One region of the Rhizobium sp. YTUHZ045 genome, then DNA from elsewhere that is predicted to be linked to it. Evidence: predicted binding sites of a transcription regulator. Region 1 holds the regulator's gene; each other region holds the start of a gene.
The links. Region 1 encodes LexA, which represses DNA repair genes until DNA is damaged. Its sites were predicted from a motif close to TGTTCNNNNTGTGTTCNG; they were not measured.
Positions count from the first base shown of each region.

Region 2: a site for LexA is predicted at 4,187-4,204, ahead of NMA58_RS21855 (YifB family Mg chelatase-like AAA ATPase). Genes of this name have one in related genera too.
Region 3: a site for LexA is predicted at 5,088-5,105, ahead of uvrA (excinuclease ABC subunit UvrA). Genes of this name have one in related genera too.

Region 1 is NZ_CP101432.1:1,726,933-1,734,689, reverse strand. It holds gene eno (phosphopyruvate hydratase) at 1-996, opposite strand, end outside; gene kdsA (3-deoxy-8-phosphooctulonate synthase) at 1,138-1,983, opposite strand; gene NMA58_RS08795 (VOC family protein) at 1,980-2,876, opposite strand; gene lexA (transcriptional repressor LexA) at 3,075-3,791, shown strand; gene NMA58_RS08785 (ComEC/Rec2 family competence protein) at 3,772-6,201, opposite strand; gene gltA (citrate synthase) at 6,491-7,757, shown strand, end outside.
Region 2 is NZ_CP101432.1:4,459,085-4,466,841, reverse strand. It holds gene NMA58_RS21870 (LysE family translocator) at 1-187, shown strand, start outside; gene cysK (cysteine synthase A) at 325-1,287, shown strand; gene NMA58_RS21860 (DUF4037 domain-containing protein) at 1,404-2,471, opposite strand; gene NMA58_RS21855 (YifB family Mg chelatase-like AAA ATPase) at 2,562-4,094, opposite strand; gene gshB (glutathione synthase) at 4,250-5,197, opposite strand; gene NMA58_RS21845 (cupin domain-containing protein) at 5,285-5,788, opposite strand; gene NMA58_RS21840 (YraN family protein) at 5,908-6,276, opposite strand; gene rsmI (16S rRNA (cytidine(1402)-2'-O)-methyltransferase) at 6,266-7,183, opposite strand; gene dnaN (DNA polymerase III subunit beta) at 7,441-7,757, shown strand, end outside.
Region 3 is NZ_CP101432.1:1,873,949-1,881,705, reverse strand. It holds gene NMA58_RS09525 (hypothetical protein) at 110-265, shown strand; gene NMA58_RS09520 (hypothetical protein) at 302-436, shown strand; gene gyrA (DNA gyrase subunit A) at 618-3,425, opposite strand; gene NMA58_RS09510 (MarC family protein) at 3,663-4,310, shown strand; gene NMA58_RS09505 (single-stranded DNA-binding protein) at 4,436-4,945, opposite strand; gene uvrA (excinuclease ABC subunit UvrA) at 5,228-7,757, shown strand, end outside.

The DNA.
Region 1 (7,757 bases):
CGAGTTGGCGACGCCCATGCGGATGCCGTCGCGAAGGCGGGCCGAGTTGGTGACGAAGAGATCGTCGCCGACGAGCTGAGTCTTCTTGCCGATCAGATCGGTCAGCGCCTTCCAGCCCTCCCAGTCGTCTTCGGCCATGCCGTCTTCGATCGAGATGATCGGGTATTTGCCGGCGAGCTCGGCCAGATATTCGGCCATGGCGCCCGACTCGAGCGTGCGGCCTTCGCCCTCCAGAACATACTTGCCGTCCTTGAAGAATTCCGTCGAGGCGCAGTCGAGGCCGAGGCACATGTCGTCGCCCGGCTTGTAGCCGGCTTTCTCGATCGACTTCATGATGAAGTCCAGGGCTTCGGGCGCACTCTTCAGGCCGGGAGCGAAGCCGCCTTCGTCGCCGACATTGGTGTTGTGGCCCTGCGCGGCAAGCTCCTTGCGGAGCGTATGGAAGACTTCCGAACCCATGCGCACGGCGTCGGCGATCGAATCGGCGCCGACCGGCAGGATCATGAATTCCTGGAAGTCGATCGGGTTGTCGGCATGAGCGCCGCCGTTGATGATGTTCATCATCGGCACCGGCAGGAGGCTGGCGGAAGCGCCGCCGACGTAACGGTAAAGCGGCAGGCCGGATGCCTGGGCCGCAGCCTTGGCGACGGCGAGCGAGACGCCGAGGATGGCGTTGGCGCCGAGGCGCGACTTGTTCGGCGTGCCATCGAGCTCGATCATGATGTTGTCGATCTGGATCTGATTTTCGGCATCGATGCCGCCGATCGCGTCGAAGATCTCGGTGTTGGCGGCCTCGACCGCCTTTTCGACGCCCTTGCCGAGGTAGCGCTTGCCGCCGTCGCGCAGCTCGACCGCCTCATGTGCGCCCGTCGAGGCGCCCGAGGGAACGGCCGCGCGGCCCATGCTGCCGTCTTCGAGATAGACGTCGACTTCGACGGTGGGGTTGCCACGGCTATCGAGGATCTCGCGGGCGATGATATCGGTGATTGCAGTCATGGGTTCTTCCTGCTCGGTGGGTGATAAGTCGTTCGAAGCCTGTCATAATCGAAGGCGTGCAAATTACAATGGCGCAATTTCCAGCCTTCGAGCGGGTATCGCATCGTGGCCTAAACCACGATCATGGCAGCCTGTTGAACGTTAGGCCTTGGCGATCGCATCGAAGGCAAGCAGCTTCTCAAGCAGTCGCGGCATGTCCTTGAGATAGACCATGTTCGGCCCGTCGGACGGTGCGTTGTCGGGATCCTGATGGGTTTCGACGAAGACGCCGGCAATTCCCGTCGCCACTGCCGCGCGCGCCAGCGTTTCCACGAACTCGCGCTGGCCGCCGGAGGAATCGCCCTGCCCGCCCGGCTGCGCCACGGAATGGGTGGCGTCAAAAATGACGGGAGCTCCCATCGCCGCCATGATCGGCAGCGAACGCATGTCGGAAACCAGCGTATTGTAGCCGAAGGAGGCACCGCGCTCGCACAAGAGCACATTCGGATTGCCGCTGGCGTTGAGCTTCTTCAGAACGTTCTTCATATCCCAAGGGGCGAGGAACTGGCCCTTCTTGACATTGACGGCGCGGCCGGTTCTGGCGGCGGCGATCAGAAGGTCGGTCTGACGGCAGAGGAAGGCCGGGATCTGCAGAACATCGACCACCTTGGCCACCTCGGCGCATTGCTCGGCCGTATGGACGTCGGTTATGACGGGAAAGCCGAATTCCTTCTTGAGGTCGGCAAAGACCTCCATGCCCTTTTCCAGGCCGATGCCGCGTTCAGCCGAGAGCGAGGTACGGTTCGCCTTGTCGAAGGAGCTCTTGTAGACGAGGCCAATGCCGAGCTTGCCGCAGAGCTCCTTCAGCGTGCCGGCGACCATGAAGGCGTGATCCCGGCTCTCCATCTGGCATGGACCGGCGATCAGCGACAAGCGGCCAGTATTGGAAAAAGTGACCTGGCCTTCGCCTTCGCCGATCCTGACTTCGGAATTCGTGTCGGTGCTCATCGTGTTTCCTCGAAGGCGAAGAGCGCACCCTGCCCGGGCGTGGGCTTCACCAGAATGCGATTGTTCTTGCGTGTGAATGTGATCCCGTTAGCACCCAAATGCGCTTCTGTCACGGCAAGATCGATGACGGTGAAGAGGATTGCCCGCCCCCGCAGGCCGCGATCGGCTGATGAGACAGCGGTTTCGAAATAGGCCTCCAGCCCTTCCGGCGTCATCAAGCTGATCTTTGCATTCGATGCCGCGATATTCATGCCGAAACCGGTTTTCTCCACCGCCGCCTGCCCAATCGCAAGCCCGACGAAGGCGGCGAATGCCGCCGGGTCCGGTGCACAAAGTGCGATCTCGGCAATGCCGATCACGCCATTGGCGTGCGTCTCCAGCGCGGCGCGATCTGTAGGGAACGAATTGATGCGCTGGCAAGTAAAGAGAAAGAAATCGGGGGCGCGCAAATCAGCTGCAAAGGCCAGCTTAAAGCTGCCGACGCTCTCCGAACCGTCCGGCATCCGCATCGGCCGGCTGAACTGCAACATCTCACCGGCGCTCGCGCCGTTGCTGACGAAGCGCTTATGATCGAGGTCGGCATCCTCGCTGAGGAAGGCCAGCGCAGAAAGTCCCTCCTCGCCGCAGCGGAAACGGAAGGCGCGATTGCGGGCGATGAAGACGTTGCCCTGGCGGGCCGCTGCCTCGCTCTCGTCGACACTCGCCACGCCAAGCGGCTCCAGATAGGTCTTGTCGGCGAAAAAGATGCAGGCATTCTCCGTTCCGAAGGGATGGCGCGCATCGGCGGCGACGGTGAAACCGAGCTTGCCGAGCCTTTCACGCGCCAGATCGATATTGACCACGGGCAGCACGACATGATCGAGCGGGTGCGACTTGGCGGAATGCGCGTTCATGAATATCCTCCTGAAACCGGCAAGAGATGTGCGACAGCACCACCCCTCAATGCAAGACATGTGCGCCAATCCGGCAAATGAAAATAAAAATCTCCACGAGTTGGCGCGAGGGTTTACGGAAATTTAGCTACTTGCGGAACACATATGGAACATATAGTGTCCGTTCTGGATTTGTTTCAATCACGGGGTCTGACGTCGATGCTCACGCGCAAACAACAGGAGCTTCTCCTTTTCATCCATGAGCGCATGAAGGAATCCGGCGTTCCTCCCTCTTTCGACGAAATGAAGGATGCCCTGGATCTCGCCTCGAAATCCGGCATTCACCGCCTGATCACGGCGCTTGAGGAACGCGGCTTCATTCGCCGCCTACCGAACCGCGCCCGGGCGCTCGAGGTGATCAAGCTTCCGGAGGCCTATAACCCCAGTCTTCAGCGTCGCGGTTTTTCGCCGAGCGTCATCGAGGGCAGCCTCGGCAAGCCCCAGCCGGTCGCCGCCCCCGCTGCGCCAAAGCCGGTCGCCGACAATGGCAACTCCGTCTCCGTGCCGGTCATGGGACGTATCGCCGCCGGCGTTCCGATCTCGGCGATCCAGAACAACACCCACGATATCGTCGTTCCTTCCGATATGCTCGGCTCCGGTGAGCACTATGCGCTGGAGGTCAAAGGTGATTCGATGATCGACGCCGGCATCTTCGACGGCGACACCGTGATCATTCGCAACGGCAGTACCGCCAGTCCCGGCGATATCGTCGTTGCCCTCGTCGATGACGAGGAAGCAACGCTGAAGCGTTTTCGCCGCAAGGGTGCCTCGATCGCGCTCGAGGCCGCCAACCCGGCTTATGAGACCCGCATCTTCGGGCCCGACCGCGTCAAGGTGCAGGGCAAGCTCGTCGGCCTCATCCGTCGCTATCACTGACGCCGGATGGGCTGGAATCGGTAAAACGATCATTGCGCCAATCATAGGCGCGATGGCGCATCCATGGTCGCGACAAGGCATCGAAGGCGGTGGTGACCTCTAGGCCGGCATCGGCGAAACGCAATTCGAGCGAGCCGGTCCTGCGCAGCGTCTCGCCGGTGAAAAGCGTGCCACCTGAACGGCAGCTGTTGAAACGCAGACGGACCGAGGTCACGACGATATCGGCCGTATCGCAGGCCGGGCCGAGATAGGCGGCATTGTCGATGACGGTGACGATATGGCCATTGCCAAGTCTTGATGTGCACCAAGCCTTCTTGACGCAGGAAAAACGGTTTGCTTCACCGCCTGCGGCGGCTGCCCGCATCGCCGCACTCGCTTCGTTCTGCTGATCGCGGGAAAGCCTGACACGGCGGTCTTCTCCTTCCGGAATGGCCGGACCATCCAGCATCTTCGGCGGATCATGTGTCGGCAGCACCAGCGCTCTCTGCCACTGGTCGAATATGAAATCCGGCGGGTTTTCACGGTTGGAAGCTATTGCCTCAGCCGCGACGACCGCAACCAGACTGCCATCCTCCGAAATCACCAGATCCGGCGGCCGGGGAACCGGCAGAAGCAGCACGATGAGCGTCGAGATGGCGATGATCGATGTGCCGACATGGCGCAGCCGAGTGCGCAGCAGCGTCAGCAGCAGAAAGCCTGCCACCGCCGCTGCGAAATACCAGCCGGGCAAGCGGCCGATGCCGATATCACCGCCCCAGCCGGACACCGTCTTGGCAACCGCAATCACCAGATCGAGGCCGAATCCGACGACCTTCCAGAGCGGAGCGTCCAGACCGAAAGGCATGAGCAACATCGCCAACAATCCGGCCGGCATGACGATGAAGGAGATAATCGGCATCGTCGCAAGGTTTGCCGGCAGGCCGTAAGCCGTCAGGCGATGAAAATGCTCGATCGAAAACAATGCGGTGGAAAAGCCGCCGATCAGCGAGGTCAGGAAGACGCCGCCGAAGAAACCGGCGACGGCAACCACCGGCCTGATGATCGGCAGTTTCAGAAAAGCGTTTTCGCGGACACGCCTGTCCTTCCATAACTGATAGCCCGATACCAAGGCCAATGTTGCGGCAAATGACATCTGAAAGCTCGGTCCCAATACTTCCGAAGGTGAAATGGCGATGATGATGAGCGCGGAGAGAACGACATTGCGCAGGCTGATCGACGGCCGGTCGAAGAAGACGGCAATCAGCATGATGGCCATCATGATAAAGGCGCGCTCGGCCGAAACCCCGAAACCGGAGATCAGGTAATAGGCGGTGACGGCGATGAGCGCGCCGGCAGCGGCGATCTTCTTTGTAGGATAGGCTTGGGCGACGCCGGGAAAGAGGCTGAGCAGCATCCGAAAGCCGACGAAGAAGATGCCGGCCGACAGCGCCATGTTGAGACCCGAGATCGCGACGATATGGGCAAGGCCGGACTGGCGCAGCGCCTCCGTCGTCGCGTGCGATATGGCGCGCCGTTCATCCGTCACCAGGGCAGCGGCAAAGGCGCCGGTATCACCGGGCAGGATCGATCTTATGCGGTCGCCGATGCTGCTGCGCAGCTGGTGGAGCCATTCGAGCAGGGCGTCCGCCGTCGACCTGGCCGCCTGCGGGCCTGCCTCCAAGTCGAGTTTCTCCGGCGCACTATAGAAGAAACCATTGGCGCCGATGCCGTCGAAATAGGCACCGAAGGAGAAGTCGTTGAGCGCGGGAAGTGCGGGGCCCGCCGGCGGCGTCAGACGTGCCTTGCCGGTGATGATGTCGCCGATCTCGAAAGGCGCATCGGTGCCCCGGACGATCGCGGTGATGCGTCTCGGCGGCCGTTTCAGCTCCGGCGCCTCGGTGCCGGCGACGGCAAGAATGTAGCGCCAGCGCCCGCGCCCGTCGCCTTCCCGCCGTTCGACGCGGCCAGTCACCGTCGTCGTCACGGATGAATCGAGGATCACCGTCGAAGCCCGCCAGCTCTCGAACTGAGCTGAGAGCATGCCGCCGGCGAAAAGTGCCAGCGCCATGAAACTTGCGCGCAAGGCCGGTCGGCTGGGACCGGTGAGGAAAACCGCGGCCGCCGACACCAGCAGGCAGAACAGCGATGCAACGAGGGGAAAATCCGATGCAGCAAGAAACCAAAAGGCCGAGCCGGCTCCGAGGAAGACCGGCGAGAACAGCAGCAGGCGGCCATGATCGGCCTCTTCGCCCAGCATGCAGGCCCCGGCACGCAGCGATTGCCCGGCGGTGGCCAGCAGCCGACGATGCAATGGGGTCTGCGACTGCGTCCTTACCGATTGAGTCACCACCGCAGGCGCAGGAAAATCTGGCGGATCGGCAAGGCCGACGCCCGCTTGCGGCCGCAATTCGGCTGTCGTCGTTTCCTGCATGCCCCGCCCAAGATCACCCCGCCAAGCCCTAAGAATGCAACCTTCAAGCAAATCCGGCAAGGATAATCGATTGAAATACGAGGGAAAATCGTAAGCGGCAAAAGGCCAGTCGAATCATCGGCTTCCGCTATGCGTGCGGCTCATCGCTGCGGTGCCTAAAAGGTGATGCCGCAATGCACAAAATGCCGTCACGGTAACTTGGCATTAGCGTCACGATCATATAGCTATCGGAAAGGACGCTTAACCCCTATGGCGCTTTTGTGGCGCCACCGACATTTCGGAGGACAGCATGACGGATCAAAGCGCTACAATAAAAATCGGTGACAAATCGGTCGACCTCGCCGTTAAAAGCGGCACGATCGGCCCGAGCGTCATCGACATCGGTGCCCTCTACAAGAACACAGCTTCCTTCACTTACGATCCGGGCTTCACCTCGACCGCATCCTGTGAATCGAAAATCACCTATATCGACGGTGACGAAGGTGTGCTGCTGCACCGCGGCTATCCGATCGAGCAGCTGGCCGAGCACGGCGATTTCCTCGAGGTCTGCTACCTCCTGCTCTACGGCGAGCTGCCGACGGCCGCGCAAAAGAAGGACTTCGACTATCGTGTCACGCACCACACGATGGTGCATGAGCAGATGAGCCGCTTCTTCACCGGCTTCCGCCGCGATGCACATCCGATGGCCGTCATGTGCGGCTGCGTCGGCGCACTGTCGGCCTTCTATCATGACTCCACAGACATCACCGATCCGCACCAGCGCATGGTCGCCAGCCTGCGCATGATCGCCAAGATGCCGACGCTTGCCGCCATGGCATATAAATACCATATCGGTCAGCCCTTCGTTTACCCGAAGAACGACCTCGACTATGCGTCGAACTTCCTGCGCATGTGCTTTGCCGTCCCCTGCGAGGAATATGTGGTCAATCCGGTGCTTGCCCGCGCGATGGACCGCATCTTCATCCTGCATGCCGATCACGAACAGAACGCCTCGACCTCGACCGTCCGTCTCGCCGGTTCATCGGGCGCCAACCCGTTCGCCTGCATCGCCGCCGGCATCGCCTGCCTATGGGGCCCCGCGCACGGCGGCGCCAACGAAGCAGCGCTCAACATGCTGACGGAAATCGGCACGGTCGACCACATTCCGGAATATATCGCCCGCGCCAAGGACAAAAACGATCCGTTCCGCCTGATGGGCTTCGGTCACCGCGTCTACAAGAACTACGATCCGCGTGCCAAGATCATGCAGAAGACGACGCATGAAGTGCTCGGCGAACTCGGTATCAAGGACGATCCGTTGCTGGAAGTGGCGATGGAACTGGAGCGCATCGCGCTCACCGACGAATATTTCATCGAGAAGAAGCTCTATCCAAACATCGACTTCTACTCCGGCATCACGCTGAAGGCGCTGGGCTTCCCCACCACCATGTTCACAGTGCTCTTCGCCCTTGCCCGCACCGTCGGCTGGATCGCGCAATGGAACGAGATGATCGAGGATCCAGAACAGCGCATCGGCCGTCCGCGCCAGCTCTATGTCGGCGAACCCAAGCGCGACT
Region 2 (7,757 bases), 1.8 Mb from region 1:
GCGCGACTATGCGCTTCTGCTCGCCGTCACCTTCGTGGTGCTGATCACCGTGCTGGTGCCCTATATGCTGCTTGCCGCTCGCGCCCGCACCATGCTGAAACAGCCGCGCGCCCTGCAGGCGCTGAACCGGGTTGCAGCCGGGATTCTCGCGGGCACGGCAGCCTTCATCGCCACGCGGGCTGCGTGAAATAAACATCCGTCAAGGAACGGTTTTTAAAGCTTATTTTCTCTCCGCCACCCCAGCCCGGGACGAACGGGCTCTGGTCTCATTCCGTCTTTGACCCTATTCTCCTCCTCGATTTCGAAGTCCAAAGGGAGAGCACCATGTCGCACAAACCCGGCCGCGGCCGCATTTATTCCTCGATCACCGAGACCATCGGCGACACGCCGCTGGTGCGCTTCGACAAACTGGCGCGGGAAAAGGGCGTGGCGGCAAACCTGATCGGCAAGCTCGAATTCTTCAATCCGATCGCTTCCGTCAAGGACCGCATCGGTGTGGCAATGATCGAAAGCCTGGAATCGCAGGGCAAGATCACATCCGGCAAGACGGTGCTGATCGAGCCGACCTCGGGCAACACAGGCATCGCACTCGCCTTTGCCGCCGCCGCCAAGGGGTATCGGCTGATCCTCACCATGCCGGAAACCATGTCGGTCGAACGGCGCAAGATGCTGGCGCTGCTCGGCGCCGAGCTGGTGCTGACCGAAGGCGCGAAAGGCATGAAGGGCGCGATCGCCAAGGCGGAGGAGCTGGCAGCGTCGCTTCCCGACGCCATCATTCCCCAGCAGTTCGAAAACCCGGCCAACCCCGAGATCCACCGCAAGACGACGGCCGAGGAAATCTGGAACGATACCGAGGGCAAGGTCGACATCGTCGTCTCGGGCATCGGCACCGGCGGCACGATCACCGGCGTCGGCCAGGTGCTGAAGAGCCACAAGCCCGAGATCCAGATCATCGCCGTCGAACCGGCCGATTCGCCGGTGCTCTCAGGCGGCAATCCCGGCCCGCACAAAATCCAGGGCATCGGCGCCGGCTTCGCGCCGAAGATCCTCGATACCGGCATCTATGACGAGGTCGTCACCGTGACCAATGACGAGGCCTTCGAACAGGCCCGCCTCATCGCCCGGCTCGAAGGCGTGCCGGTCGGCATCTCCTCGGGGGCGGCGCTGACCGCCGCGATCAAGGTCGGCAGCCGGCCGGAAAATGCCGGCAAGAACATCGTCATCATCATTCCGTCTTTTGCGGAGCGGTATCTCTCGACGGCGCTGTTTGAGGGGTTGGGGAGCTGAATAGCGAATAGGATGTAGCCTGGCTCATGAGGAGTAAGCCAATTAACTATTCGCTATCCTCCTATTCGCTTCTATCCGCGCGCCGCGCTGACTAGCGAGGCGCCGCAAGCTGCAATCTAGCTCAACAGCTGATGCATTAGGCGCTGCGAAAAAGAAGCATTTTCCAGGAGTGGCGTAAGGTCGCTGACCTGATCGAGCGAGCCGATAACCGGCAGCTTTCGAAGTTGTGGATCGGTGATCGCTGCGACGGCGCCCGCGATGGCATCATCGGCATTGATCGTCGTGAATGGCCGGTTGTGGTACGGGCCGACGACAGGCTTAAAACTGGCGATTTGCAGGGCGTTTTGCCGGTGCGCCAGCTCAAGATAGACGGAGGCGAGCGCATCGCCTCGCCCCTTCCACTCGCTCGCGAGAATTGCCCGCTCCAAGTGCGGCATGAGCCGATCTGAAATCGAGAGCTTGGCAAAGGCGCTTCCAAGCCATTTGGCATAGGGTGCATAACGGCGCTCAAGCAGGAAGCCCATTCTCATCACGTCGCGGATCAGCCGGCTGGCGATGACTCGCGAACCCAGATCGTCCCCCACTTGCCCTGCTCGGCCGACAAAGGCCTGTTCTTCAGCGATCCGTCGCCACTGACATGCGATCTTGTAGAGCCACACGTCGTGCGGAAAATAGGCAAGGCGCTCACGGGCGTTCTGCAATCGCCCGTCGTCATCGCGGAATATGGCCCCCGCCGTAAACGCGAGAAGCTTCTGTTCGGCAAATCCAAGCCACTGCACGGACGTCAGGTTTTCAATGGAGCGAACGGCGAAATGCTCCTCCAGCTTGGCCTCCAATGTATGGAATTCAAGCCCATGCTCGATGGTGCCAGCGGCCTCCGGGCCATCGGCAGGTGGATGCGGACGACTCCGCCACCCGATAGGCTCGCCGAGATAGCTATCGGGCGCCACCTTGGTAAACTCGCCGACCAACCGTCGGGCATGATCATTAAACTTCTCGATGCTCAGGAAGATATGAACTCTGGGACCCCAGTTGTGGTCCCTGGAGACTTCGTCATCCAAACCAAGCAGTTCCGATCCGTAGCCAATGAGCGCCGCCGAATGGGCAAGCTCCGGCGCGGTTTGAGCCAGCCAGGGCCTGACCACGTCTGCGTAAAAACGACGGGATAACTCGATCCCTTGCATGACTGCCCTCCGCCGGAGCCACTCATAATCCTCAGGAAAAGCTGCGGAGTCCAGCATCAGGACGGGGCTCCAGGTGTAAACCTTGTGTTCTCAGGCCGCCGCCGTCAGCCTCTCGCCGGCGATCCGATAAGAGATCGCTTCGGCGAGATGCAAACGGCCCACTGTCGGTTTGTCGTCGAGATCGGCCAGCGTGCGGGCAACCTTGAGGACGCGGTGGTAGCCGCGGGCGGAGAATTTCATTTTGTCGGCGGCGTCGCGCAGGAGCTGCAGGCCGGCGGAATCGGGTTCGGCGAGTTTTTCGATCATCGCGGTGGAGCAGCGGGCGTTGGTGCCGATATCCCCAGCGCCGGCGCGCTCGAAGCGCTCCTGCTGGATTTCGCGGGCGCGGGCGACGCGGCGGGCGACGTCGGCGCTGGCCTCGGCCGCCATCGGCCGGATGAGGTCGGCGGCGGAGACGGCCGGCACGTCGATGCGGATATCGATGCGGTCCATCAGCGGTCCGGAGATGCGGGCCTGATAATCGCTCATGCAGCGCGGGCCGCGGGCGCAGGTGTGACCGGGCTCACCGGCCATGCCGCACCGGCAGGGGTTCATCGCCGCGATCAGCTGGAATTTCGCCGGATAGGAGACGCGGTGATTGGCGCGGGCGATGATGCATTCGCCGCCTTCGAGCGGCTGGCGCAGCGCATCGAGCGCCTGCGGCGTGAACTCGGGAAACTCGTCGAGGAAAAGCACGCCGTGATGGGCAAGCGAGGCTTCGCCCGGACGGGCGCGCAGCCCGCCGCCGACAAGGGCGGCCATGGTGGCGGAATGATGCGGGGTACGGAAGGGCCGGCGGTCGGACAGCTTGCCGCCGGTGAGCTGGCCGGCGATCGAATGAACCATCGACACTTCAAGCAGTTCGGCCGGCGAAAGCGGCGGCAGGATCGACGGCAGGCGCGACGCCAGCATCGACTTGCCGGAGCCGGGAGGCCCGACCATCAGGAGATTGTGGCCGCCGGCAGCCGCCACCTCGAGCGCGCGTTTGGCGCTTTCCTGGCCCTTGATCTCGGCAAGGTCGGGCAAGTTGGCGGCATTGGCGCGGATCGACGGCTCCGGCCTAGACAGTACCTGCGTGCCGCGGAAATGATTGGCCAGGGCAATCAGGCTGCGCGGGGCGAGAATATCGACCTCGGCGCCGGCCCAGGCGGCCTCGGCGCCGCTTTCGGCCGGGCAGATCAGCCCCTTGCCGAGCGCATTGGCGCCGATGGCGGCCGGCAGCGCGCCAGCGATCGCGGCGATCGTGCCGTCGAGATTGAGTTCGCCGACGACGACATAATCGGTCAGCGCGTCGCCAGGAATGGCGCCGAGCGCCGCCATCAGCGCGAGTGCGATTGGCAGATCGAAGTGTGAGCCTTCCTTCGGCAGATCGGCGGGCGCCAGATTGACGGTCACCCGTTTGCCCGGCAGCGCCAGGCCGGAGGCATGAAGGGCGGCCTGCACGCGCTCACGGCTTTCGGCCACCGCCTTGTCGGGCAGGCCGACGATCTGCATGCCGACCTTGCCGGGCGCGATCATGACCTGAACCTCGACCGGCACGCCTTCGATGCCCTGGAATGCCACTGTACTGACACGCGCGACCATATGCCCACCCTTGTCCCGCAAACTCTTAGAGACCGCCCCTGTGGCCATTGAAAGCCAGCGGTTGCAATCTTGCACGGAAGCGGGACTAAAACAAGAACAACAAAAGAACGCAGGCAGATAATCGGTGGCGGACGCGGTTGTACCCGATCGCGGCCTCAGCCGCGCTTGCGCTCGATCGCGTCCCAGAGCAGGCTTGCTATATCGGCGCCGCCGAACTTCCTGACCTCGCGGATGCCTGTCGGCGAGGTTACGTTGATCTCGGTCATGTAATGTCCGATTACGTCAATTCCGACGAGCAGGAACCCGCGTTCCCTCAGCGCGGGGCCAATGCGGGCGCAGATTTCCTTCTCGCGCGGCGTCAATTCGGTCGCCTCGGCGCGGCCGCCGACATGCATGTTGGAGCGGCTGTCATGTTCGGCCGGCACGCGGTTGATCGCGCCGGCGAACTCGCCGTCGACCAAGATGATGCGCTTGTCGCCCTTGCGCACGTCGGGCAGATATTGCTGGGCGATGAAGGGCTCGCGGAAAAGCTGGCCGAACATTTCCAAGAGCGAGGAGAGATTGCGGTCGTCGCGGGTAGAATGGAAGACGCCGGCGCCGCCATTGCCATAGAGCGGCTTCAGGATGATGTCGCCCATCTCGTCACGGAAGCGGCGGATTTCGGCCGGATCCTTGGTGATCAGCGTCTTCGGCATCAGGTCGGAGAATTCGGTGACGAAGATCTTCTCCGGCGAATTGCGAACCCAGGCCGGATCGTTGACAACGAGCGTCTTCGGGTGGATGCGCTCGAGCAGATGCGTCGAGGTGATATAGGCCATGTCGAAGGGCGGATCCTGGCGCAGCAGCACCACATCCATGGTCGAAAGATCGACGCGCTCGGGTGCGCCAAGCTCGAAGTGATCACCCTTGACGTCGCGCAGCACCATGGGCTCGACGCTCGCAAAGAGCTTGCCGTCGCGAAAGCTCAGGCGCTCGGGGGTGTAATGGAAGAGCCTGTAGCCGCGCGCCTGCGCTTCCAGGCTCATGGCGAAGGTGGAGTCACCTGCGATATTGATGCCGGCGACATGATCCATCTGGACCGCTACATTGGTGATCTTGGCCATTTCCGTCCCTCGCTGAATGCCGGACAGATGTAGGTCGGCCCGGCATTAAACGCAACGGTCATCAAGGGCTTCGGGCGTTCGCAACTTTCAGGCGGCGATGCCCTGGCTGCCGCCATTGCGCAGCATGTTGCGCAGACGATAGGCGATCGCCAGAGGCTTCGGGAAAGGCTTGCGCAGGAAGGCGACCTTGCGAACATAGTTGTCGACCCGCCAGCTCGCCCAGGTTCCACCGGCGAAAAAGGCGACGTCGCCGGTGCGCAAGGTTCGTTCCGTGCCATCCTCGGCGGTGATATGGACCTCGCCTTCGAGGATCATCACGGTCTCGTCCCAGCCGAAATACCAGCGGAATTCGCCCGCCGTGCAGTCCCAGATTGCGGTCAGCGACGCCTCGTCATGGCCGCGCGAATGTTCGGCGGTCCGGGCTTCAGGATTGCCGCTGATGATCCAGTCGGGATTGATCGGCGTTGATTTCAGCGGCAGGTGGTCGCTCGCATGGGCGACGAAGGATTTCCCGGCCGGCTTCAGCGCAATATACGGCACCGAGCGCGCCGCCATGGCGACCGCGCTTGCGAGCATCATCTTCAAGGCCACGCAACAACCCCCAAATCTCAACCCCTATTGCGACGGTGGGTAGCAGAAAGTCGTAAGGAGCTCGTTCAACGGGGGACTAAAATTTTAACAATCCGGAAACTCGACCGGGCTGAAAGCGCTCAGAAGGCGTCGGGAAAGTGCCGTGGCAGCCGGCCGGGCATGACCGCGACGATATCGTAGCGCTGGGAAAGGCGGGCCTGATCCGCCTGGCGGGCGAGCCACAGATCGCTTGCCGCCCGGATGCGCTTCTGAGCGGCGACAGAGACGGCGTCGATCGCCGCAGCCTCGCCATGGCGGGCCTTGACCTCGACGAAGACGGCGAGATCGCCCTTGCGGGCGACGATATCGATCTCGCCGAGCCTGGTGCGGTGGCGCAGCGCCAGGATACGGTATCCCTTCAGCATCAGGAAGGCGGCGGCGACATATTCCGACATGCGGCCGCGGCGTAGCGCCTTCCGTTTGATGGCGGTAAGCTCCTTATCTCCCATTGCCGCCCTTCATCTCCAGCAGGCGCTGGTAGAGCGCCTTGCGCGGCAGGCCGGTGAGACGGGCGGCCTCGGTCGCAGCCTTTGCCGTCGGCATCGACATCGAGAGGTCGGCGAGCACGGCTTCGACATCGGCCTCGGAGGTTTCTACCGGCTGCGGCGGGCCGACGACGAGGACGATCTCGCCCCTGACGTTTTCCACCTGCTGGTAATGGGCGGCGAGTTCGGACAGCGTGCCGCGGCGGAATTCTTCATAGGTCTTGGTCAATTCGCGGCAGACGCAAGCCGGCCGGGCCGGGCCGAGCACATCGGCGGCAGCAAGAAGCGTGGCAGCGATGCGATGCGGTGACTCAAAGAAGATCAGCGTCGCCGGAGCTGCGGCAAATTCACTGAGACGATCGCGGCGGGCCTTGTCCTTGGCTGGCAGAAAGCCGGCAAAGAGGAAGGCGTCGTTCGGCAGGCCGGAACCAACAAGGGCGGCGAGCGGAGCCGAGGCGCCTGGAATGGGAATGACGCGGTAACCGGCGGCAATTGCCTGCCGAGCCAGCCGGTAGCCGGGATCGGAGACGAGCGGCGTGCCGGCATCGGACACCAGCGCCACCGAGCGGCCGGCTTCGAGCGCCTGGATGAGCCGCGGGCCGGCTTCGTCGGCATTGTGCTCGTGGTAAGCGAAAGGGCGGTTCTGGATGCCGTAGCGATCGAGCAGAACGCGGGTGACACGCGTATCCTCGCATGCAAGCACGTCGGCGCCGGCCAGCGTTTCCAATGCGCGCAGCGTGATGTCCCCGAGATTGCCGATGGGAGTTGCGACGAGATAGAGGGCCGGCTCCAGCGGCCGCGCTGGCACCGCCATGTTGTGCAGGCGGAAGCTTCGCCGGCTGGCGTCCTCGGCTGTGGTTTGCTCGTTCATGCCTTAACCTTCGTCCCGACGGCCTTCGCCCGTCATCGGGCCTTTATGGGCGAGCGGCGGCGCTTCGGCAAGGGTTGGGATTTCTGTGAGGATTGCGCCGGAAAACCTGAAATGCGGGGGCTCAGCCGTCCATGCCTCTTGCCATCCAATGCTGAAGTCTGCCATTTTGCCCCTCCACTCCCCCGACCTAAATCGGGAAAGCATTCTTCGGGCCTTCGATGCGCCCGGGCAGTCACGGTCGAAAGCGGTAGCATCCCATGCGTATTACTATTGAGCGGTCAAACCTTCTGAAATCGCTGAACCACGTCCACCGTGTGGTCGAGCGTCGCAACACGATCCCGATCCTGTCCAACGTACTTCTCAAGGCCGACGGCCAGAACCTCGACATGAAGGCGACCGACCTCGACCTCGAAATCACCGAGGCAACGCCGGCAAGCGTCGAACAAGCAGGCGCCACCACCGTTCCCGCCCATCTTCTTTACGATATCGTGCGCAAGCTTCCCGATGGCGCCGAAGTGCTGCTGGCGACCAGCACCGACGGCGGCTCCATGACCGTCCAGTCCGGCCGCTCGAA
Region 3 (7,757 bases), 150 kb from region 1:
GACCGCCATTGCTAAACACCCCCTCAACATCCGACGGAACCATTCTTAAACGGATGCGTTCACTCAACCGACACAGAAATGCGTCAAAGCGCGGCAGGAAGGACTAATAATGCCCGGCAAGATTACGATGATTAACGTGCTCTGGATGGTTATGGTCACGGGCATGCTCACCGCAACTGTCGCTCTTTATGATCAGAAGGTCGATACCTCCAAGGTTTATGGCCCCTATGCCTCGGCCCGCACGGCCGTACTGGGCCAGTACTGAGGAGCGAGTACGCAACTCCCCAGGAAAGGAATGCCTATGTTCACGATCTTGACAGTGCTAACCGCCCTCATCAGCGTCATGTTCATCGTGTCTGTGGCCTCGACGATATCAGCGCTGCGGCGCGAAGGCGAAGAGGTGAAGGCGCTGAACGAAAAGCATAGCGCGTTCTGACATTCCTCTCTTCCCCTCCCATGAGCGGCACCCTTTCGCTGCCTGGGCTTTTCAAAGCCGGATGCAACCAGCGTCCGGCTTTTTTCTTGGGCAATGAGCCGGCTTGAGCCAACAGAGTGCTTCAGCTTGGAAGCAACGCTCTAACAGAAAAGGGCGGCTTGAAGCCGCCCAGTTCATTCGATCATTCCTCGGCAGCACCGCCCGGATCGCCATCGGCGACAGGTGTTTCATCGGCGCCGGCGGTACCTTCGGCCGCGTCGACCGCCCCTTCCGTCTCATCATCCTCCGGCTCGCTGATGCGCTCGACCGAGACGACCTTCTCGTCCTTGGCCGTCGAGAAGATGGTGACGCCCTTTGTGGCGCGGCTGGCGATGCGGATGCCGCCGACCGGAACTCGGATCAGCTGGCCGCCGTCGGAGACCAGCATGATCTGATCGCCGTCATCAACCGGGAAGGCCGCCACCAGCTCGCCGATCTCTCCGGTTTTCGACGTATCGGTGGCGCGGATGCCCTTGCCGCCGCGGCCGGAGATGCGGAAGTCGTAGGAGGAAGAGCGCTTGCCGAAGCCCTTTTCGGAAACGGTGAGCACGAATTGCTCGCGTGCCCTGAGCTCTTCATAACGCTCGTCGGAAAGCTGCCCCTCTTCTGTGACTTCTTCGCCAACGAGAGCGATGTCCTCTTCATCAACGCCTATCGCCCGGCGTTCGGCGGCGGAGCGCTTGAGGTAGGCGGCACGTTCCCATGGCTCGGCATCAACATGGCCGACGATCGTCATCGAGATGATGCGGTCGCCGTCGCCGAGATTGATGCCGCGCACGCCGATCGAGTTGCGGCCGGCAAAGACACGAACGTCGTCGACGGAGAAGCGGATGCACTGGCCAAGCGCCGTGGTCAGGAGAACGTCATCCCGATCAGTGCAAGTCTCGACGGAGAGGATTTCGTCGCCCTCCTCCTCGAGCTTCATGGCGATCTTGCCGTTGCGGTTTACTTGGACGAAGTCCGAAAGCTTGTTACGGCGAACCGTACCGCGCGTCGTCGAGAACATGACGTCGAGATTGTCCCAGCTCGCCTCATCCTCGGGCAAGGGCAGGATGGTCGTGATGCGTTCGCCGGGTTCGAGCGGCAGCATGTTGATCAGCGCCTTGCCGCGAGAGGTCGGCGTGCCGATCGGCAGGCGCCAGACCTTCTCCTTGTAGACAATGCCGCGCGACGAGAAGAACAGAACCGGCGTATGGGTATTGACGACGAATAGCCGACTAACGAAATCCTCGTCGCGGGTGGTCATGCCGGAGCGGCCCTTGCCGCCGCGGCGCTGGGCCCGGTAGGTGGTCAGCGGCACGCGCTTGATGTAGCCGAGATGCGAGACGGTGACGACCATGTCTTCGCGGGCGATCAGATCCTCGTCGTCCATTTCGAGGCCGCCATCGACGATCTCGGTGCGGCGCGGCGTGCCGAACTCGTCGCGGACGGCTGATAGTTCGTCCTTGACGATGGTCTGGATGCGGACACGCGAGGAAAGAATATCGAGATAATCCCGGATCTCCTCACCTATCTTGTTGAGTTCATCACCGATCTCGTCGCGGCCGAGTGCGGTCAGCCTGGCAAGGCGCAGTTCGAGGATAGCGCGCGCCTGCTCTTCGGAAAGGTTGTAGGTGAGGTCGTCGTTGATGCGGTGACGCGGGTCGTCGATCAGACGGATCAGACTTTCGACATCTTCGGCCGGCCAGCGGCGCGTCATCAGCTCTTCGCGGGCCGACTGCGGATCAGGCGCCTGGCGGATGACACGGATGACTTCGTCGATATTGGCGACGGCGATCGCGAGACCAACCAAGACGTGGGCGCGCTCGCGCGCCTTGCGCAGCAGGAACTTCGTTCTCCGGCTAACGACTTCTTCGCGGAAGGAGACGAAGGCGCGCAGCATGTCGAGCAGCGTCAGCTGCTCCGGCTTGCCGCCGTTCAGCGCCACCATGTTGCAGCCGAATGAGGTCTGCAGCGGTGTGTAGCGGTAGAGCTGGTTGAGGATGACCTCGGCATTGGCGTCGCGTTTCAATTCGATGACGACGCGATAGCCCTGGCGGTCGGATTCGTCGCGCAGGTCGGAGATGCCCTCGATGCGCTTTTCGCGCACGAGTTCGGCCATCTTCTCGATCATCGTCGCCTTGTTCACCTGGTATGGAATTTCGGTGATGATGATCTGCTCGCGGTCGCCGCGCATCGGCTCGATGGTGGCGACGCCGCGCATGATGACGGAACCGCGTCCGGTCTCGTAAGCCGAGCGGATGCCGGCGCGGCCGAGGATCTTGGCGCCCGTCGGGAAGTCGGGGCCGGGAATGATCTGCATCAGTTCCGGCAGCTCGATCGCCGGATCGTTGATCAGCGCAATGCAGCCGTCGATGACTTCGGAGAGGTTGTGCGGCGGAATGTTGGTCGCCATGCCCACCGCGATGCCGCCGGCGCCGTTGACGAGCAGGTTCGGGAACTTGGCGGGAACGACGACCGGCTCGGAGAGCGTGCCGTCATAGTTGTCGCGGAAGTCGACGGTTTCCTTGTCGAGATCGTCGAGCAGCGAATGGGCAGCCTTCTCCAGGCGGCACTCGGTGTATCGTTCGGCCGCCGGCGGATCGCCGTCGACCGAGCCGAAATTGCCCTGACCGTCGATCAGTGGCAGGCGCAGCGACCAGGGCTGCGCCATGCGGGCAAGCGCGTCGTAAATCGCGGCGTTGCCGTGCGGATGGTATTTACCCATCACGTCGCCGGTAACGCGGGCGCATTTGACGTATTTCTTGTTCCAGTCGATGCCGAGCTCGGACATGCCGTAGAGGATGCGCCGGTGCACGGGCTTCAGGCCGTCGCGCACGTCGGGCAACGCGCGGCTGACGATGACGCTCATGGCGTAATCGAGATACGACCGCTGCATTTCCTCCATGATGGAGATGGGCTCGATGCCTGGCGGGAGCTTCCCGCCGCCGGGGGGTGTTTGCTCAGTCAAAACAGATCACGATCTCTTCTAGAATCACTTGAAGATTTATAGCGGAAAGCCTGTTCCCGCGCCATTTTCTGAGCGCGTTTTGAACAGGCTTTTGCGGCCGAAAAAGGGTAAAGCACCGGACTTGTGCGGCCGGACCGGACAAATCCGCCGCGGGCCGCCGCAGCATATTTGCCAAATCGAAATCCCCGCTTCACAATCGTAGAAAACCACGCACCCATATGGGCTTCCGGAGAGACGATGGCAAGCGCCGACCAGTTGATCAACGCCTTTACCACGCTCATCGTCACCATCGACCCGCCGGGGCTCGCACCGCTCTTCCTGGGGCTGACGATCGGCATGAGCCGGACCGAGCGCCGGCAGGTGGCGCTGCGCGGCTCGACCATTGCCTTTATCATCCTTGCCGTCTTCGCCCTGTTTGGCGCAGGCGTGCTCGGCGTGCTCGGGATCTCAATCGGCGCCTTCCGCCTCGCCGGCGGGCTCCTGCTCTTCTGGATCGCCTTCGAGATGGTGTTCGAGAAGCGGCAGGACCGCAAGGAGAAGACGACCGAGGTGGCGATCACCAAGGATCATATCGAGAATATCGCCGTCTTTCCCCTCGCCCTGCCGCTGATCGCCGGCCCCGGCGCGATCTCTGCAACCATCCTGCTTTCCGGCACGCTGGCGACCTCGGTCGAAAAAGCCCAGCTGATCGGCGTCATCGCCGCCATTCTGCTGCTGACCTTCCTCATGCTGCTGATTGCTGAAAGGCTCGACCGCTTTCTCGGCGTCACCGGTCGGGCGATCCTCACCCGCCTGCTCGGCGTCATCCTCGCAGCCCTTGCGGTGCAGTTCGTCGTCGACGGCGCGAAAGCCGCGCTCAATCTCATCAGCGCGACTCCGCATTGAAATGGCAGCACATGTTCGGGGTGACCCGACGAGATCAACTGCCGTGACATCAAAGAAAAAGAGCATGACGCCGGCCCGGCCATCATGCTCTCGGATGCTCTCATAAAGCCAGAACAGGCGGCCGATCAAAACGGGATGTCGTCGTCGAGATCGCGCGAGAAATTGCCGCCGCCACCGCCGCGGCTGGACGATGAGGATGACGGGGCGCCGTAGTCGTCGCCATAATCATTGTTGCTGCTGCCGCGGCCGCCGCCGAAGCCGGAGCTCGCGCCGCCGCCATCGCCGCGGCCGTCGAGCATCGTCAGCGTCGAGTTGAAGCCCTGCAGCACGACCTCAGTCGAGTAGCGATCCTGGCCCTGCTGGTCCTGCCACTTGCGGGTCTGCAGCTGGCCCTCGACATAGAGCTTGGCGCCTTTCTTCACATATTGCTCGACGACTTTGCAGAGGCCTTCGTTGAAGACGACCACAGTGTGCCATTCGGTCTTTTCGCGGCGCTCACCCGAATTGCGGTCGCGCCACGTTTCCGAGGTCGCGATACGGAGGTTGGCGATCGGCCGGCCATCCTGAGTGCGGCGGATTTCGGGGTCTGCACCCACGTTTCCAACCAGAATTACCTTGTTCACGCTACCAGCCATGCTTTTCACCCTGCCTGCCGCCCTGCCCGGCGGCGTTAATCGATCAGCGCACCTTAAACCATAGCGAACCGCAGATGCGCGCGAACGGTGTTTAATCCACAGTTTATCCCATCAGAAAGCGGCATGCATTCATCAGGAATTTTGTTCTTTATTTGTTCTAGTTTATCCGTATGATCCTGTCAACAGAATCGAAAACCTTGAGTCATCCAGGATATTCAGCCTCGACTCGCCCGCCGGCATCACTAAATAAGGGCTGTTATCCAGAAAACCAAAGCAGAGACGATGAGCGAACTGAAGACGATCTCCATCCGCGGCGCGCGCGAGCACAATCTGAAGAGCATCGATCTCGATCTGCCGCGCAATAAGCTGATCGTCATGACCGGTCTTTCAGGCTCGGGCAAATCCTCGCTCGCCTTCGACACGATCTATGCCGAGGGCCAGCGGCGCTATGTCGAGAGTCTGTCAGCCTATGCCCGGCAATTCCTCGAAATGATGCAGAAGCCCGATGTCGACCAGATCGACGGGCTGTCGCCTGCCATTTCGATCGAGCAGAAGACCACCTCGCGCAACCCGCGCTCGACGGTCGGCACCGTCACCGAGATCTACGACTATATGCGCCTGCTCTTTGCCCGCGTCGGCGTGCCTTATTCGCCGGCGACCGGCCTGCCGATCGAGAGCCAGACCGTCAGCCAGATGGTCGACCGCATCCTCGCTTTCGGAGAGGGCACGCGCCTTTACATTCTCGCGCCGCTCGTGCGCGGCCGCAAGGGCGAATACAAGAAGGAACTGGCGGAGCTGATGAAGAAGGGCTTCCAGCGCGTCAAGGTTGACGGCCAGTTCTACGAGATCGCCGAGGCGCCTGTTCTCGACAAGAAATACAAGCACGACATCGACGTGGTGGTCGACCGTATCGTCGTGCGCCCGGATGTGTCGGCGCGTCTCGCCGACAGCCTTGAAACCTGCCTGAAACTCGCCGACGGGCTGGCGATCGCCGAATTCGCCGACAAGCCGCTGCCGCCGGAGGAGACTTCGGCCGGCGGTTCGGCCAACAAGTCGCTGAACGAGACGCATGAGCGCGCGCTATTTTCGGAAAAATTCGCCTGCCCGGTCTCGGGCTTCACCATCCCGGAAATCGAACCCAGGCTGTTCTCCTTCAACAACCCCTTCGGCGCCTGCCCGACCTGCGACGGTCTCGGCGCCCAACAGAAGATCGATCCCGACCTGATCGTACCCGAACCGGAGCGGACGCTGCGCGACGGGGCGATCGCGCCCTGGGCCAAATCGACTTCGCCTTACTACAATCAGACGCTGGAAGCGCTCGGCAAACATTACGGCTTCAAGCTCGGCACCCGCTGGAACGACCTTTCCGACGAGGCCAAGGACGTCATCCTCAACGGCACCGACGACAAGATCGAGTTCCACTACGCCGACGGCGCCCGTTCCTATACCACCCACAAAAATTTCGAGGGCATCATCACCAATCTCGAGCGGCGCTGGAAGGAAACGGATTCCGCCTGGGCGCGCGAGGATATCGAGCGCTTCATGTCGGCCGCCCCCTGCCCTGCCTGCAATGGCTATCGGCTGAAGCCGGAAGCGCTGGCGGTGAAGATCAATAAGCTGCATATCGGCGAAGTGACCGAAATGTCGATCCGCATCGCGCGCGACTGGTTCGAGGCGCTGCCGGCGACATTCAATGCCAAGCAGAACGAGATTGCCGTCCGGATCCTCAAGGAAATCCGCGACCGCCTGCGCTTTTTGAACGATGTCGGCCTGGAATATCTGAGCCTGTCGCGCAATTCCGGCACGCTGTCAGGCGGCGAGAGCCAGCGCATTCGCCTCGCCTCGCAGATCGGCTCGGGCCTGACGGGTGTGCTCTACGTACTCGACGAACCATCCATCGGACTGCATCAGCGCGACAACGCCCGGCTGCTGGATACGTTGAAGCACCTGCGCGACATCGGCAACACCGTCATCGTCGTCGAACATGACGAGGATGCGATCCTGACGGCCGACGACGTGGTCGACATCGGTCCGGCCGCCGGCATCCACGGCGGCCAGGTTATCGCCCATGGCACGCCGCAGGATATCATGAACAATCCGAAGTCGCTGACCGGCAAATATCTCTCGGGCGAACTCGGTGTGCCGGTTCCTGAGGAGCGCCGCAAGCCGAAGAAGGGCCGCGAAATCAAGGTGATCGGCGCGCGCGGCAACAATCTGAAGAACGTGACGGCATCCATCCCGCTCGGAGTCTTCACCGCTGTGACGGGTGTTTCCGGCGGCGGCAAGTCCACCTTCCTGATCGAGACGCTTTATAAGTCGGCGGCACGCCGCGTCATGGGGGCGCGCGAAATTCCGGCTGATCACGACCGCATTGATGGTTTCGAGCATATCGACAAGGTGATCGACATCGACCAGTCGCCGATCGGCCGCACGCCGCGCTCGAACCCCGCGACCTATACCGGCGCCTTCACGCCGATCCGCGACTGGTTCGCCGGCCTGCCGGAAGCCAAGGCGCGCGGCTACCAGCCGGGCCGCTTCTCCTTCAACGTCAAGGGCGGGCGCTGCGAAGCCTGCCAGGGTGACGGCGTCATCAAGATCGAGATGCACTTCCTGCCCGATGTCTACGTCACCTGCGACGTCTGCCACGGCAAGCGCTATAACAGGGAGACGCTCGACGTTACCTTCAAGCAGAAGTCGATCGCCGACGTGCTCGACATGACGGTGGAGGAAGGCGTCGATTTCTTTGCGGCGGTGCCGGCCGTGCGCGACAAACTGCAATCGCTGAAGGATGTCGGCCTCGGCTATATCAAGG